Regions from separate parts of the Neobacillus sp. PS2-9 genome, predicted to be linked through region 2. Evidence: riboswitches for the same ligand, from Rfam matches in the RefSeq annotation. Region 2 holds a riboswitch; each other region holds the start of a gene.
What was found. A riboswitch is a leader RNA that binds a small molecule or an ion and turns the genes downstream of it on or off. The one in region 2 is predicted to bind S-adenosylmethionine.
Positions count from the first base shown of each region.

Region 1: it holds a riboswitch for S-adenosylmethionine, as region 2 does, so the genes downstream of both, RCG25_RS21105 (homoserine dehydrogenase) here and metK (methionine adenosyltransferase) in region 2, are expected to answer to the same signal.
Region 3: it holds a riboswitch for S-adenosylmethionine, as region 2 does, so the genes downstream of both, RCG25_RS22055 (sugar ABC transporter substrate-binding protein) here and metK (methionine adenosyltransferase) in region 2, are expected to answer to the same signal.

Region 1 is NZ_CP133269.1:4,199,304-4,204,623, reverse strand. It holds gene argH (argininosuccinate lyase) at 1-1,143, shown strand, start outside; SAM riboswitch class I at 1,773-1,884, shown strand; gene RCG25_RS21105 (homoserine dehydrogenase) at 1,926-3,209, shown strand; gene RCG25_RS21100 (DoxX family membrane protein) at 3,977-4,471, shown strand; gene RCG25_RS21095 (YfhD family protein) at 4,598-4,783, opposite strand; gene RCG25_RS21090 (YfhE family protein) at 4,919-5,053, opposite strand; gene RCG25_RS21085 (TIGR01777 family oxidoreductase) at 5,175-5,320, opposite strand, start outside.
Region 2 is NZ_CP133269.1:1,287,264-1,292,583, reverse strand. It holds gene asnB (asparagine synthase (glutamine-hydrolyzing)) at 50-1,954, opposite strand; gene metK (methionine adenosyltransferase) at 2,214-3,416, opposite strand; SAM riboswitch class I at 3,692-3,837, opposite strand; gene pckA (phosphoenolpyruvate carboxykinase (ATP)) at 4,023-5,320, shown strand, end outside.
Region 3 is NZ_CP133269.1:4,406,818-4,412,137, forward strand. It holds gene RCG25_RS22050 (sugar ABC transporter ATP-binding protein) at 1-707, opposite strand, end outside; gene RCG25_RS22055 (sugar ABC transporter substrate-binding protein) at 779-1,888, opposite strand; SAM riboswitch class I at 2,018-2,125, opposite strand; gene RCG25_RS22060 (MFS transporter) at 2,356-3,570, shown strand; gene RCG25_RS22065 (cold-shock protein) at 4,028-4,228, opposite strand; gene yfkAB (radical SAM/CxCxxxxC motif protein YfkAB) at 4,476-5,320, opposite strand, start outside.

The sequences.
Region 1 (5,320 bases), 2.3 Mb from region 2:
GTAGAAGATGAAGATATTCACATGAATATCGAAAAGCTGTTGATAGAAAGAATCGGACCGGTTGGCGGTAAGCTACATACGGGTCGTAGCCGGAATGACCAAGTAGCTACAGATATGCACCTTTATTTAAGAACAAAAACGACGGAGCTTATTAAATTGATCGAAGATGTTCAGGAAGCTTTAGTCGAGCAGGCAAAAGAACATGTCCAAACCTTAATTCCAGGTTATACTCATCTCCAGCGTGCGCAGCCAGTATCGTTTGCTCACCATTTAATGGCTTATTTCTGGATGTTTGAACGTGATAAAGAGAGATTGATTGATAGTCTGAAACGGGTGAACTGGCTTCCGCTTGGTTCAGGTGCGTTAGCTGGGACTACTTTTCCTATCAACCGTGAACGTGTAGCAGAACTACTAGGCTTTGAAACGGTGTATCCGAACAGTATGGATGCTGTCAGCGACCGCGATTTTATTCTTGAATTTCTATCAATTGGTTCTATTATCATGACTCATATTTCTAGATTCTCAGAAGAACTAGTAATTTGGTCAAGTCAGGAATTCCAATTTGTTGAGTTAGATGATTCTTTCTGTACTGGCTCAAGCATTATGCCGCAAAAGAAGAATCCAGACGTACCAGAGCTGCTTCGTGGAAAAACAGGCCGTACGTATGGCAATTTGATTGGGCTGCTGACTGTTTTGAAAGGTTTGCCGCTTGCCTACAATAAGGACTTACAGGAAGATAAAGAAGGTATGTTTGACACTGTTGAAACATTGGAAGGGTCATTGAAACTTTTAGCTCCGATGATTGAAACGATGACTGTTAAAAAAGATGTGATGCGTAAAGCAATTAACAATGACTTCTCTAATGCTACGGATATTGCTGATTATCTAGTTACAAAGGGATTACCGTTCCGTGAGGCCCATGAGGTTATTGGAAAAATTGTTTTATACTCGATCCAGTCCAATAAGTTTTTACTAGATTTAAGCTTTGAAGAATATCAAGAGTTTAGTCCTTTATTTGAAGAAGATATTTACGAGGTATTAGCTCCAGAACACGTAGTTGCCGTTCGAAACAGCTTTGGTGGTACTTCTCCAGAGCAGGTGGAGAAGCAAATTGGGCTTGCTGAGGGAAAACTGAAACGATAAAATGTGAGAAACCCGCCATTGGCAGGTTTCTTTTTGCTGTTGTATGGCGATATCTACATACTTTTGCGTTTTATCTACACGTTTTTGAGATATATCTACACACTTTTGCCTTTTTTCTACACGTTTTTGAGATATATCTACACACTTTTACATTTTTTCTACACAGTTTTATAATATATCTACACAAATTGATGGTTTATCTACAATTTACCATTTTTCTAAGGAGTGGTTTTCCATTAGCGGTTTTATCATTGATTTACTTGTTGATATCGCAGGGGGAGTCATTGAATTTCTCATTCCTGATTGGTCACCTAAATCGAAATTTGAAAAGAATATAATCAGATTAAGGGAAGAAGACTGGTTTGCTACACTGGAAAAGGATGTTAGATACTCATATATCATTCACCAAAATAGGAAGGTGAAACGGTTCTTAAGTAATGAGAATAATATCAAAATGATCACCAGTATGGATTTTGAGAGAGAAAATTTTATCCACTTAGTAAAAGAAGAACATGCCAAATTTACAGGTTTACGATCGTAATGAGTTGAAAGAATATATTGACATTTAACATTACATCAACTAAAATTTTCTTTATAACTTGGAAATTTAATGAAAAATCAAATAAAAACTCTTATCCAGAGTGGTGGAGGGACTAGGCCCGATGAAACCCGGCAACCTTCAAGGTATTCCTTGAAAAGGTGCTAATTCCTGCAGGTTATTTTTAACCTGATAGATAAGAGGAGGAATCCAACCCTCTTCTTATTGAAGAGGGTTTTTCTTTTTGAAAAATAAACAGTTTCGTGTCAAAAATCGTGTAGTGAAGGGATGGATGTATGTGTCTGTAATCAAAGTAGCAATCCTTGGATTTGGAACAGTTGGTGAAGGAGTATATCGAACAATACAATCACACAGTGAGGAGCTTACGGCTACATTAGGCAAGAAGGTTGAAGTTGCCGCTGTTCTCATCAGAAACACGCAAAAGAAAAGAAATATTAGTGAAAATGTATTAGTAACAACAGAATTTGCGGATATCTTAAATCTCGAACAGCTTGATGTTGTTGTGGAGGCTATTGTCGATAAAGAGCCGACATTTACATTTTTAAAATCAGCCATACAGCGGGGATGCCACATCATTACAGCAAATAAGGAAATGTTTGCCCATCACGGGAAAGAACTGCTTGAGCTCGCAGCGGAGAAAAATGTTTCTGTTGGATTTGAAGCCACTGTAGCAGGTGGAATTCCAGTCATACAAACACTTAGACAGCTTTTAAATATTAATCGTGTCAAACAGGTCCGAGGAATTCTAAATGGAACTTCCAATTTTATTCTTTCAGAAATGAGGGAAAAGAAGCAGTCATTTGCACAGGCACTAGTATTAGCACAAGAGAATGGCTATGCTGAAGCTGATCCAACAAATGACGTGGAGGGCTTTGATGCCTTTTATAAAACTATGATTCTTAGCAGGCTCGCTTTTGGAGAAGAACCTAATTGGCAGGATGTTGAACGTGAGGGGATTACATCCATAACCAGTGAATTGATTGAAGCAGCCGAAATTGCAGGGCTAAGGTTTAAACATATTGCGAGTATAACAAGGCTGGGCGGTCAAATAAAAGCAACGGTCAAACCAGCGCTAGTGGGAAAAGAGCATCCATTTTACCATGTAGAAGGCGTTCAGAACGCAGTAAATGTCCAATCGGATATTGTAGGTGAAATTACGCTTCAGGGGCCGGGAGCTGGAATGTTTCCTACGGCGAGTGCTGTCATTGAGGATTTAGTCTATGTGTGTCAAAATCCTCCGGGAAAACGCAATGTTACACGTTCTCAAGAAGTGGTAACGGGGTTTAGTAAGAGTGACAAGAAGAAAACATGGCTGGTGCATGGAGTGAAGCATAAACAGGTGACTCCTTCCATTATTTGGATTGAAGAAGTGGCGGAGGAAACGTTTGTAATCAAAGCGACAGATAGAGAAATTGCTCTTCTGGCCAAACAAAATAATCTTATCTATTTTCCGATTATTGGAGAATACGAGAAGGTGAAACAGATAAATGCGCTTAAGGCTTTATAAGAATCTACAAACAATGAAAGAGCTATACGGCTCTTTTTTTCATTTTAAGAAAGCCAGGTCCTAGATCTACTTTTTTCAGAGAGAAGAAGGAAAAAGTAGAAGTAGCGAGGTCCTAGATCTACTTTTATCAGAGAAAAGAAGGAAAAAGTAGAAGTAGCGAGGTCCTAGATCTACTTTTTTCAGAGAGAAGAAGGAAAAGGTAGAAGTAGCAAACCTCTAGGTCTACTTTTTATAGATAAAAGAAGGAAAAGGTAGAAGCAGCGAGGTCCTAGATCTACTTTTATCAGAGAGAAGAAGGGAAAAGTAGAAGTAGCAAACTTCTAAATCTACTTTTTTTATTTGAACAAGATGTAGAAATTTAATTCAATAGTCACGGATATTCCGTGTTTATCCACTGCATTGTCCACACCGAAAGTCCCGGTTTAAATGTATTCCACAGATTTATTCACAATATCCACAAAAATCAGAATAATTATCCACAAGAATGTACAAATCGGTTTCTAATATTAACAACTTATTAAGTTCACATTCTATTCAATTTTCTAACATTAATATGTTAAGAAACTGTGAAAGCCGTTGTCATTTAAAAAACAGGAGAGTATATTATAAGTGTAGAGAAGATAGTGAAACAATTCACAAACCAAAAAGCACAAACTAACTTCCCTATACGACACAGCTAGCTGAACACCCCTCATCGAAAGGGGAAAGAACTTATCATTACACTTTATTGTGAAAATATTCACAAATATTAATAGGAGATGATTGTGATGAGATGGTATAAAACCCCTCAAGCAGCCGTTGTTTGGACAGTTCTAAGAGTTTGGCTTGGATTACAATGGATTGAAGCAGGTTATCATAAATTAACCGGTGGATTTGACGCTGGCGGATTTTTAAAAGGTGCACTCGCAAATGCAACGGGTGATCATCCAGCAGTGCAGGCATGGTACGCAGATTTCTTACAACAATTTGCCATTCCAAATGTTCAAATCTTTAACGTATTAATTCCTTGGGGAGAATTACTTGTTGGTTTAGGATTAGTTGTTGGATTAGCCACTCTTCCAGCATTAATCGCAGGTGCATTTATGAACTTAAATTTCATGCTAGCAGGCACAACAAGCACGAACCCAATTCTTTATACAGCAGCAATGATCCTTCTATTCGTAGGAACTGGAGCTTACCTCTTCGGTCTTGACCGATACACAGTTCCGTTTATCAAAGGCTATTTCAAAAAGGCACCTGTAAAAAATGTAAACACTAATTAACAGTAATACCGAGTTCTAACAGCTTAGCACGCTGAAGCCTCTCATTAGAGCTCGCTGATATACCATTTATTTCCCCCTTTTATATACTTTAAGAAGCAGGGCAAAGCCTGCTTCTCTTTTTTATGCTTATCTTTTCTTATTCTTCACACGCTGGTTAGCGGCATTAGCACGGGCTTGTGCTTCAAGATCTGCATGATCCGCAAATTCTTGTGAGTATTCTACATCGTTTCCATCTGTTTTCATATTTTTCGGTGTTTGTGGAAGTGATGCTTTATTATTTTTGTGAGAACCTCCATTATGCATTCGACCCATTACTAAAACCCCTTTCAATTTCAGCTAGAGGGAGAAAGATATCTCTCACTCCCTAATAGCTTTTACAATTTGAAAGGGGCTCATTAATGGAAAAACTTTAAATTAATTTTTTGTATACGTATGGAATTCCGTCACTTACAGCTTAGTTTTGCTGTCATGATAGCCGGCGGCACGGTCAGCCATCTTAAAATCACGCTGGTATAAAACCTCTTGTGTACTTGTTAAGGTATATTTACCTCTACCTAAATCTTTTTTCTTTTTTCCCGCCATTTTGCTCATTCCTTTCAACATTTTTTGTTTGTTAATTGTCATCAAGCTAAGTGGTAAAAATGAAGCACTAAATATGTACTTATTTCCATTTTTACCTTTTGAGAGAGGAATGATACTTTTTTTAGGAAAATATATTTTTTAATGCTTTTTCTAAAGTAGGGTACTGAAATTGGAATCCATGATCTAAAAGTTTATTCGGTAAAACCTTTTGCCCATCTACCACTAAGGTGCTCATTTCACCAAGGAGTAAACGAAGGGCAAAGCTAG
Region 2 (5,320 bases):
TAAAAATAAAAAGAGGCTGACTCAATGCTCAAGAGTCAGCCTCTAAATATTAATGTTTTAGTGATTCTAATACTTTTTTCTGTGCAAAGTCACGTTGAAAAGAATAAACATCTTCAACGTACACTTGATGCCACACCATAAACATAAGAACCGTCCAAATCTTACGGCTGTTGTCCGCCTTACCTTGACAGTGGTCTTCAAGCAATTGCAATACATACGCTTTATTGATTAAATGATCCGTATTACTTTCACGGATTATTTTTTTCGCCCAATCGTTCATCTCATTTTTTAGCCAATGACGAATTGGAACAGGGAATCCAAGCTTCTTACGGTTAAGAACATGCTCTGGAACAACACCTTCAGCTGCCTTGCGCAAGATATACTTTGTTGTGCCATTAGCAGTTTTCAAGCTTGTCGGAATTTTAGATGCCACTTCAAAAACGGCCTTATCTAAGAAAGGGACACGAAGCTCTAACGAATGAGCCATAGTCATTTTATCCGCTTTTAGAAGAATATCTCCGCGCATCCATGTATGGATATCAATATACTGCATTCGATCCACTGGATCATATCCTCTCGATTCTGCATAAAGAGGATTAGTAATGTCTGTATACTTTAGTCCTTCATGATACACATTCAATAAATCACGTTTTTCTTCTTCGGTGAACATCTTGGCATTTCCGATGTAACGCTCTTCCATAGGAGTTACACCACGCTCAATGAAGCTCTTTCCTTTAGTGCCTTCTGGCATCATATTGGCAATTCCTTTGAGAAGGACTTTCCCTACTCGAGGAATTTTGTTGAAAATCTCTAAATCTTGTGGCTCACGGTAGATGTTATAGCCGCCAAATAATTCATCAGCGCCCTCACCTGAGAGAACAACGGTTACGTGTTTTCTCGCTTCGCGAGCAACAAAGTAAAGTGGTACGCAGGCAGGATCTGCTAGGGGGTCATCCATATGCCACATAATTTTTGGAATTTCATTCATATATTCATCAGGAGTAATCACATAGCTGATATTTTCTACACCCAGTTTCTCCGCTGTTTCTTTTGCCACATCAATTTCACTGAAGCCATTGTGTTCAAAACCAACAGAGAAGGTTTTAATGGCAGGATGAAACTCTTTCGCAATAGAAGCAATTATAGACGAATCGATTCCACCAGATAGGAAGGAACCTACTGGTACATCACTACGCATATGCTTTTCGACTGAATCGAATAAAATATCACGAATTTCTTTTGTAAAGTCACTCTCTGATTTTTGAACAGGACTAAAATGTGCCTTCCAATAGCGCTTAATTTCCATTGGTGAGCCAATTTTTTTTGTAAAATAATGACCTGGCTCAAGCTTTTTAATCCCTTCTGATAAGGTATTGGGTTCAGGAACAAATTGATACGTTAAATAATGCTGAAGAGAATCATAGTCTAAAACATCATTTTCAAGTGCAAGCAAGATACTTTTCTTTTCTGAAGCAAAGAAGGTTTTCTCACCGTCTTCTAAATAAAAGAATGGTTTGATACCGAACGGATCACGGGCACCAAATAATCTTTGCTCTTGTTTATCCCAAATGATAAAAGCAAACATTCCACGCAGCTTTTCCACTGCTTTCTCTTTTAAATGACTGTATAAGGCAATAATAACCTCAGTATCAGAGCTCGTTGCAAACGAAAGGCCTTCTTTTACCAATTCCTCACGAAGCTCGACATAGTTATAAACTTCACCATTAAAAATAATCCAGTAACGTTCGTTTTCATATGTTAATGGCTGATGTCCACTCTCAATATCAATAATACTTAAACGGCGAAATCCAAATTGAATATGTTCGTCATAATAAAAACCATCATCATCCGGTCCACGATGGGTAATGATATCGTTCATATTTTTAAATAGTTGTTTTTGTTCATCACTAAAGTTTTGTGTTTTGTCGTGTACACAACCGATAAAACCACACATTATGTACCTCACCTACTCCAATCTAAATTAAACATTCTCTAAAAAACATCTCTATAATACTACCACTTTTTTATTAAAATAACACTGTGAACTTATAGGTAATTTTCGTACTATCATTTTTCACTTCTTTAGACCTACTTAAACATTTTATTCCAATAACCAATTACGTACCAACCATTTAGACGAAAAAAGAAAAAGAGAGTTACATTTAAAATGCAACTCCCTTCTATTAGGGTATTCGCTTGAGGGCGAATGATTTTTAGTGATTTGCTGCTTGTTCTTTTAATGTGTCTGCTTTGTCTGTACGCTCCCAAGGAAGATCCACATCTGTACGGCCAAAATGTCCGTAAGCTGCTGTCTGCTTGTAGATAGGACGGCGAAGGTTCAACATGTTAATGATACCAGCTGGGCGTAGATCAAAGTTTTGTTCTACTAAATCAACTAATACATCTTCACTTACTTTGCCAGTGCCAAACGTATCAACAGAAATGGAAACCGGTCTTGCTACACCGATTGCGTAAGCAAGTTGAACTTCACACTTCTCAGCAAGTCCTGCAGCAACAATATTCTTTGCTACATAACGTGCTGCATAAGCGGCAGAACGGTCAACCTTTGTAGGATCCTTACCAGAGAATGCGCCACCGCCGTGACGTGCATAGCCACCGTAAGTATCAACAATGATTTTACGGCCTGTTAAACCAGCATCCCCTTGTGGTCCGCCGATAACGAAACGGCCTGTTGGGTTAATGAAGTATTTTGTATTTTCATCGATTAATTCTTGTGGAACAACCGGATTGATCACATACTCTTTCAGATTACGTTGAATCTGTTCTAATGTAACTTCAGGGTGGTGTTGAGTAGAAATAACGATTGTATCAATACGAACTGGTTTATCGTTCTCATCATATTCAACTGTTACTTGTGTCTTTCCATCTGGACGTAGGTAAGGAAGTAGCTCTTCTTTACGAACTTCTGTTAAACGGCGTGCAAGCTTGTGCGCAAGGGAAATTGGAAGCGGCATAAGCTCCTTTGTTTCATTACATGCGAAACCAAACATTAAACCTTGGTCGCCTGCACCAATTGCTTCAATTTGCTCATCTGACATTTGGCCTTCACGAGCTTCAAGCGCTTGGTCAACACCCATCGCGATGTCAGGAGACTGTTCATCGATAGAAGTTAAAACTGCACATGTTTCGGAGTCAAATCCGTATTTTGCACGATTGTAACCAATGCTTTTAATTGTTTCACGAACAATTTTTGGAATGTCCACGTAAGTTGAAGTAGTAATCTCGCCAGCAACCAAAACTAAACCAGTTGTAACTGAAGTTTCAGCAGCAACACGTGCATTAGCATCTTTTGCTAAAATAGCATCTAAAATGGAATCAGAAATTTGGTCACAGATCTTATCGGGATGACCTTCAGTTACTGATTCAGAAGTGAACAAACGACGTTTTGTTGACATCTGAATTCCTCCTATATAGTGAGATAAGTGAGGTTATCTGTGTGGGTATGTAATGACCTTGCCGTTTAACCTCGGATTGATACGGAACTCATTCCCTTAGTAGTATGAAATAAATACAGGGTTTTTATTAATTAAACAATATTCTGCAATAACCCCATAGAAAATTCTAACGATGGAATAAATAGAAGCGATTATATAGCACGAAATCATTTGCAAACAAAAAACCTTTCCATCTCTGAGGAAAGGTTGATAGCAAAAGTTTTGCGCGCCTTTCACTCTTATCGTTCAAGGCTAGGCCTTGCTTCAGGTTTAGCACCTTTGCCCGAAAATAATAATAGAAGAAAACCTACTACTATCTTGCTTTCGTTTGCAGGTTGCTGGGTTTCATTGGGCCTGTCCCTCCACCAGCTCGGGATAAGAGAGTATCCGTTCAAGGGTAAATAATAACCTACACTGTCGAACAATGTCAATGCATTTTTCAAGAAATTTAAATTTAATCCATACAACCTATTTTTCATTAATTAGTATAGATTATTTGAATAAATGTGTTATACTTTTTATTAAATTATTACCATTAAAAACATGGAAAAAGGAAGGTTGCAGTAGATGAATTCTGTTCATATTCCCAATGACTTAAAACAAATGTTATCAGAAAGTAATGTCCACGTGCAATTATCAGTTCCCCAGTTAGTAGAAAAGATCTTATGTCGTAACGAAGGTTCTTTAACTTCGACTGGCGCTGTAAGCGTTTCAACTGGTAAATATACAGGCCGCTCACCTCAAGATAAATTCGTTGTGATGGAAGAGTCCACAAAGGATAAGATTGCTTGGGGTTCGTTGAATCAACCTATATCTGAAGAAATATTTACGAAACTTTATCAAAAAGTCCTAAATTATTTAAAACAACAAGAAGAGATTTTTGTGTTTAAAGGATTTGCAGGGGCAGATAAAAAATCCCGATTGCCTATCCAAGTAGTGAATGAATTTGCCTGGCACAATCTTTTTGTTCATCAACTATTTATACGTCCATCAGAGGATGAACTTTTATCGCATGACCCAGGATTTACGGTAATTTCAGCACCTAATTTTAAGGCAGATCCTAAGGTCGACGGAACCAATTCAGAAACCTTTATCATCATCTCATTTGAACGCCGCATTGTTCTCATCGGTGGGACTGAATATGCAGGTGAAATGAAAAAGTCCATTTTTTCCGTAATGAATTACTTATTACCGGAAAACAATATTTTCTCCATGCACTGTTCTGCAAATGTAGGAATTGAGGGAGATGTCGCTCTATTCTTTGGTCTATCAGGAACAGGAAAAACTACTTTATCCGCTGATCCAAATCGCCGTTTGATTGGTGATGATGAGCACGGTTGGTCATCAAACGGTGTCTTTAATATCGAGGGAGGGTGCTATGCGAAATGCATCAATCTTTCTAGGGAAAAAGAGCCGCAAATATTTGATGCCATTCGGTTTGGAACTGTTCTTGAAAATGTAACGCTTAACCTGGAATCGCGGGTCCCTGATTATGATGACGGAACGTTAACAGAGAATACTAGGGCAGCATATCCAATTGATGCCATTGATAATATTGCCAAACCAAGTATTGCCGGACACCCAAATACAATTGTCTTCTTAACTGCAGACGCGTTCGGGGTATTACCTCCTATCTCAAAATTAACAAAAGAACAGGCTATGTATCACTTTTTAAGTGGGTATACGTCTAAGCTTGCCGGTACCGAACGTGGTGTAACCTCACCTGAGGCAACGTTCTCAACCTGCTTTGGTGCACCATTTTTACCGCTTCCTGCTACTCGCTATGCTGACATGCTCGGTGAAAAAATTCTTGAGCATAATGCGAACGTATTCCTTGTGAATACAGGCTGGACTGGCGGAGAATA
Region 3 (5,320 bases), 2.1 Mb from region 2:
TGATTCTGTGTTGTCTCTGAGATGTTCTCTTTTACAACAAATTCTCCATTTCTCATTACTGTAATTTCATCACAGATTTCAAAAATCTCTGGCAGGCGGTGCGAAATAAAGATAATCCCGACATTTTGCCTCTTTAATTCGCGGGCAATTCGAAAAAGCTCGGTCGTTTCCGTATGACTTAAGGGTGCAGTTGGTTCATCTAGAATCAGATACTTACACCGATTCGAGACAGCTCTTGCAATGAGAATCATTTGCTTTTCTGCTAGAGAAAGCTCACTCACAAGCTTTTTCGTAGAAAGTGTAATATTCATTTCACCCAGGATTTGTGCTGCTTTTTGATGAAGAGTCTTCCAGTTCATCCACTGCTTTTTTCCCATATGATGAACCGTGTCCATCAACATAATATTCTCGGCAACCGTTAAATTAGGAATCAGTGCCGTATCGACTTCTTGATAGACAATCTGTATGCCCGCATCCTGGGCATCTTTTGGTGATCGAATGTTCAAAGATTCCCCGTCCAGCACAATTTCACCGGTATAGTGATTATAAGCCCCTGACAGGACTTTCATTAGAGTTGATTTCCCTGCACCATTTGCTCCAATCAATGCCTGAATCTTTCCCGTCTTTGTTGAAAAATGAACCTGATTTAAAGCTTTCACTCCTGGAAATTCAATAGTTATATTTTTCATTTCCAATGTTGACTGCATGAAATCGCCCCCCTATCAAGCAAACACTCTCTTAATCAAGTGAAAAAGAGAGTGCTTATAGTAACCATTAATTATTTATAATATTTTTTTAATGTTTTCATCCAATCTTCTTCGAATGCATCTGATTGGCCCCATCCAGAAATAATTTTTGATAGATTAACCATGTTAACAGGATCTTTAGACTTTTGAAGATTGTCTTGTGAAACTAGAGAAGCCTCTAAATCATAGGTTTTTGGTGTTTCTTCACCTGCTAGTTTTTTAGCAAGCAATCTCAAATCCACCGCACCAATTAGTTTAGGATCCACGGCAGCTGTGTATTTCCAAGCACTACCTTTTCTTTGAATCTCTTGAAGGTCCGCATTCGAAACATCAATACCATAAATTTTTACTTCTTCACGGCCCGCCTCTTTTAGAGCTCGTGCGGCACCAATAGCAAAGGCATCCCAAGTAGCAAAGATGGCATCCAACTTTCCTTTTGGATATTTATTTAACATGGCAGCTACGGCGTTTTGTGTTTGAACACTGGTATCTGCAGCGGCTACACCGAACCGTTCCACTTCTTTAATTCCAGGATTTTTTGAAAGTACATCTTGATATACTTTGTTTCGTCTAACCATTGGTGGAAAACCGTCAACCCAAAGGTACGCAATATTGGCTTTGCCCTTCGTATCCTTTACAAGCTGATCCAATGCTAAAGTTGCCAATGCTTCGTCATCCTGTGATGTAAGTGTTACTCCCTCCACTTCAGCCAACTTTGGATTAGAGTCAAATGTAACCACGCTTTTTCCTTTTTCGACGATTTTCTTTACATCGTTCACCGTCGCATCATCATCACCATGTGAAATAATGAATCCATCATAGTCCTGATCTAACGCCTGATTTATAGCATCATGGAATTTTGCTGTATCTCCGTTTGCAGTAAACACATCCACTTGTAATCCTAAGGCTTCTCCCTCTTCTTTTGCTCCTGCTAAGAATTGAGCTGTGTGGTCGTCACCGCCAATTTTACGAATGACCTTAATTTTCAACTTGTCACTTTTAAATTTTTCTGGTACTCCTTCAAGTGATACATTTTTATTTCCACTAGCTTTCTTCGTTTCTCCCCCAGAAGCACACCCCGTGAGTAGCAGGCTTGCAGCCAATGTTGATACAAGCACACTTTTTAATAAATTTCTTTTCATGATAAAAGCTCCCCCTTTTTGTCTTTCTTATCAAAATAAACTATTCCCATTGGAGAAGTTTTCTTTTAAGTAAAAATAAAAAACCTCTCCAGAAAAGAGAGGTTTCATCACAAATGTTGGACTACTCCTCTCTTATCTCTCAAAACATTAGATGTTTTGCAGGATTTAGCACCAATTCCTTTTCGGAACGGTTGCTGGGCGTCATCGGGCCAGTCCCTCTGCCACTCTTGATAAGAGAACGTATTATTGATTTAAAGTAATAAACTAAATTTAAACTCACATTAACAAGTTGTCAATAGTATTTTAAATATTTTTAATAAAGTAATAACTCTTTTTAATCATATTGAACGGAGTTGGGAAAACTATTATTAAACCTAAACCCAGTTATTGCTTTATTCTCCTAAGAAATTTCGGTATGATTATATTTAGTAAACCGAAATAAATTGCAGAAAGAAGTGTTACCATCCATGAATAAGCAGGAAAGTGCAAAGCGTAATTTACTAATTATGTGGTTTGCCAACTTCTTCGTTGCCGGTAGTATGACGATGGTCATGCCGTTTATTTCTCTGTATATTGAAACGTTTGGGGACTTTTCTGAGAAATATGTCCAGCATTGGTCGGGTATTACCTTTGGGATTACCTTTGTTTCTGCCTTTCTTTTTTCACCGGTTTGGGGAAAAATTGGAGATCGCTATGGTCGGAAAAAGATACTTATCATTTCTGGATTAGGGATGGCTGTATCTATCTTTTTAATGGGATTTGTTCATTCAGTCTGGCAGCTGCTCTTTCTACGGTTTTTCATGGGCTTTTTCTCAGGGTTTATCCCGATGTCACAGGCATTCATCTCCACACAAACACCAAAAGAGATTGCTGGTCGTGTCCTTGGGACATTACAAACAGGAAGTATAACGGGTTCACTGTTAGGCCCCATGCTCGGAGGAATTTTAGCCGATACACTCGGCTATGCGACCACCTTTAAATGGACTTCGATTTCCATATTCATCTCAGCCATGCTTGTCATCACTACGAAGGAATTTCTCATAGAACCAACGAAGGGTACTAAATCACATTATTCTAGTAAAGAGGTTATCAAACACATCCTACGAAATCCTGTACTATTAACTGTATTGCTTATTTCATCTCTTGTACAAATCGCCCATTTCAGCATCCAACCAATCCTGTCGTTATTTGTAAGTGATTTGCATGGGCCAAACAATGTTGCTTTTTATTCAGGGATTGCCTTTTCCGCAGCGGGAATAGGCAACTTACTCATGTCACGGAACTGGGGAAAGATTGCAGATAAATATGGTTATATCAAAATTTTAGTCATACTTCTATTTTCAGCTGGAATAGTGTACTTACCAGGAGCGATCGTGACTGGTCTTTGGCAGCTTGTCATCATCCGGATTGCCTTAGGTGTGACCATTGGCGGAATCATTCCTGTCAGGATTGCTTATATTCGCCAGGAGGCTCCGATTACCATGCAAGGTGAGGTCCTCGGGTATAACAATAGTCTAAGATTTCTCGGTAACATCATTGGGCCCATGCTGGGGGGCTTTCTTTCTGGCTACTTTGGCTTTTCCGCCGTTTTCATAAGTACCAGTGCTTTATTGATTATGAGCGGACTGATTTTGCTCGTATCATTGCTCCGACATCCTAAGCTTGTTAAACATACAGCGTAATAACTCATTCAGTATACAAAAGTTACCAGTAACTTTATTGAAATAAATTAGGTTATTCCGGAAATATATGATACAATAACTCTACCATTTGAATTACTGTTTCATTTGTGTGCCCTACTCATTCATGAGTGGGGTTTTTGTTTTGGTTTTTTTTGAATGGCTTTGTTAAAATTGCCTATTGATTTCCGCTCCAGGCTCTTCGCTTTCCGTGGGCGTTTCGGCGAGCCTCCTCGGCGCTTGCGCCTGCGGGGTCTCCCCTGAACCGTACTCCCACAGGACATTGAATAAGCTTCCTTGAATCTACACCGCACGAAGGAAATGCGATAGCATTTTCGAGGATCTTCGAGTCTTCCGCTCCAATCAACAGGGTATAAAAATCAACACTGTTCTTTAACACAGCCTTTTGAATAAAAAAAACAGACTCTATAAAATAGAGCCTGTCTTATCCGAAATGGTATTAAGCTTTACGAACGTTAGTAGCTTGTGGTCCACGTTGACCTTGTTCTACTTCAAAAGTAACAGCTTGACCTTCGTCTAATGATTTGAAACCTTCGCTTTGGATTGCTGAGAAGTGAACGAATACATCGTCTCCAGCTTCGCGTTCGATGAATCCAAAACCTTTTTCTGCGTTAAACCATTTTACTTTACCTTGTTCCATGTGTGTTTCCTCCTGCTGTGTGCTTTTGCACACATTATGGTACTATCCTTGCACTCAGTGATCATCAAGACGAAAAGTTAACTTATACTATCCTTTACACCGAACAAAAATAATTCTTCTTTAGTATAACATTTCACTTAAGTATTTGCAAGAAGACAATAAAGAGTGTCCTTTTAGCCTCTCATGTTTTACCGCCCGCGAACCGCTCGCGCCTTGAGCGGACATCAACATCCCAGTTTAACAAAGATTATTTTTTTGCAATATTGGCTTCCAACTTGGTAAAATCAAGATCCTGATAATAGCTGTTTTTGACCAAGATATTTGGACCTAAGCATGAAACAGCTGGGCAATGACAGCTTAACTCCTTCGCTATGCCTGTGTTTTGCCAAGCTTGATAGGCCTCTTCAAGTGTGGTTGTTTGGATATTTCCTAAAGGAGGAGTATCTCCGAAATCCGTTACAATAATTTCACCGTTAAATATATTCACATTCAAACGGGAACGACCATCTGGATCATTTCTGACGGTTACATTTTCACTCTGATAAAGTCGTTTTAAAAGGTCCAAATCCTCCTGTTTACTGCTGCAAGCATAAAATGGCAGTGTTCCAAAGAGCATCCATACATTTTCATCCCTTATGTCTAATAAATGATGAATTGCGTCCCTAATTTCACTTAATGATAATGTTTCAAGATTACTGGCGAAATCACTCGGATACATAGGATGCACTTCATGGCGTTGACAAAGCATTTCATCTACAATTTGCCGGTGAATCTTTTCCAAATGAGGCAGTGTCCGTTTATTTAACATGGTTTCCGCTGAAACCATGACACCCGCTTTTACCAGTTCCCTGCTATTTTCTATCATTCTCGTAAAATATTTTTCTCGCTGGCTATAATCAGGCTTCCGCTCCATCCTTGCAAAGCCGCCTTCTACAAAATCGTCCACCGTTCCCCAATTATGTGAAATATGTAATACATCCAAATACGGAATAATTTCTTCATACCGATTTAAATCAAGGGTTAGGTTCGAATTCATCTGTGTTCGAACTCCGCGCTCATGGGCATACTTTAAAATGGGCATTACATAATTAC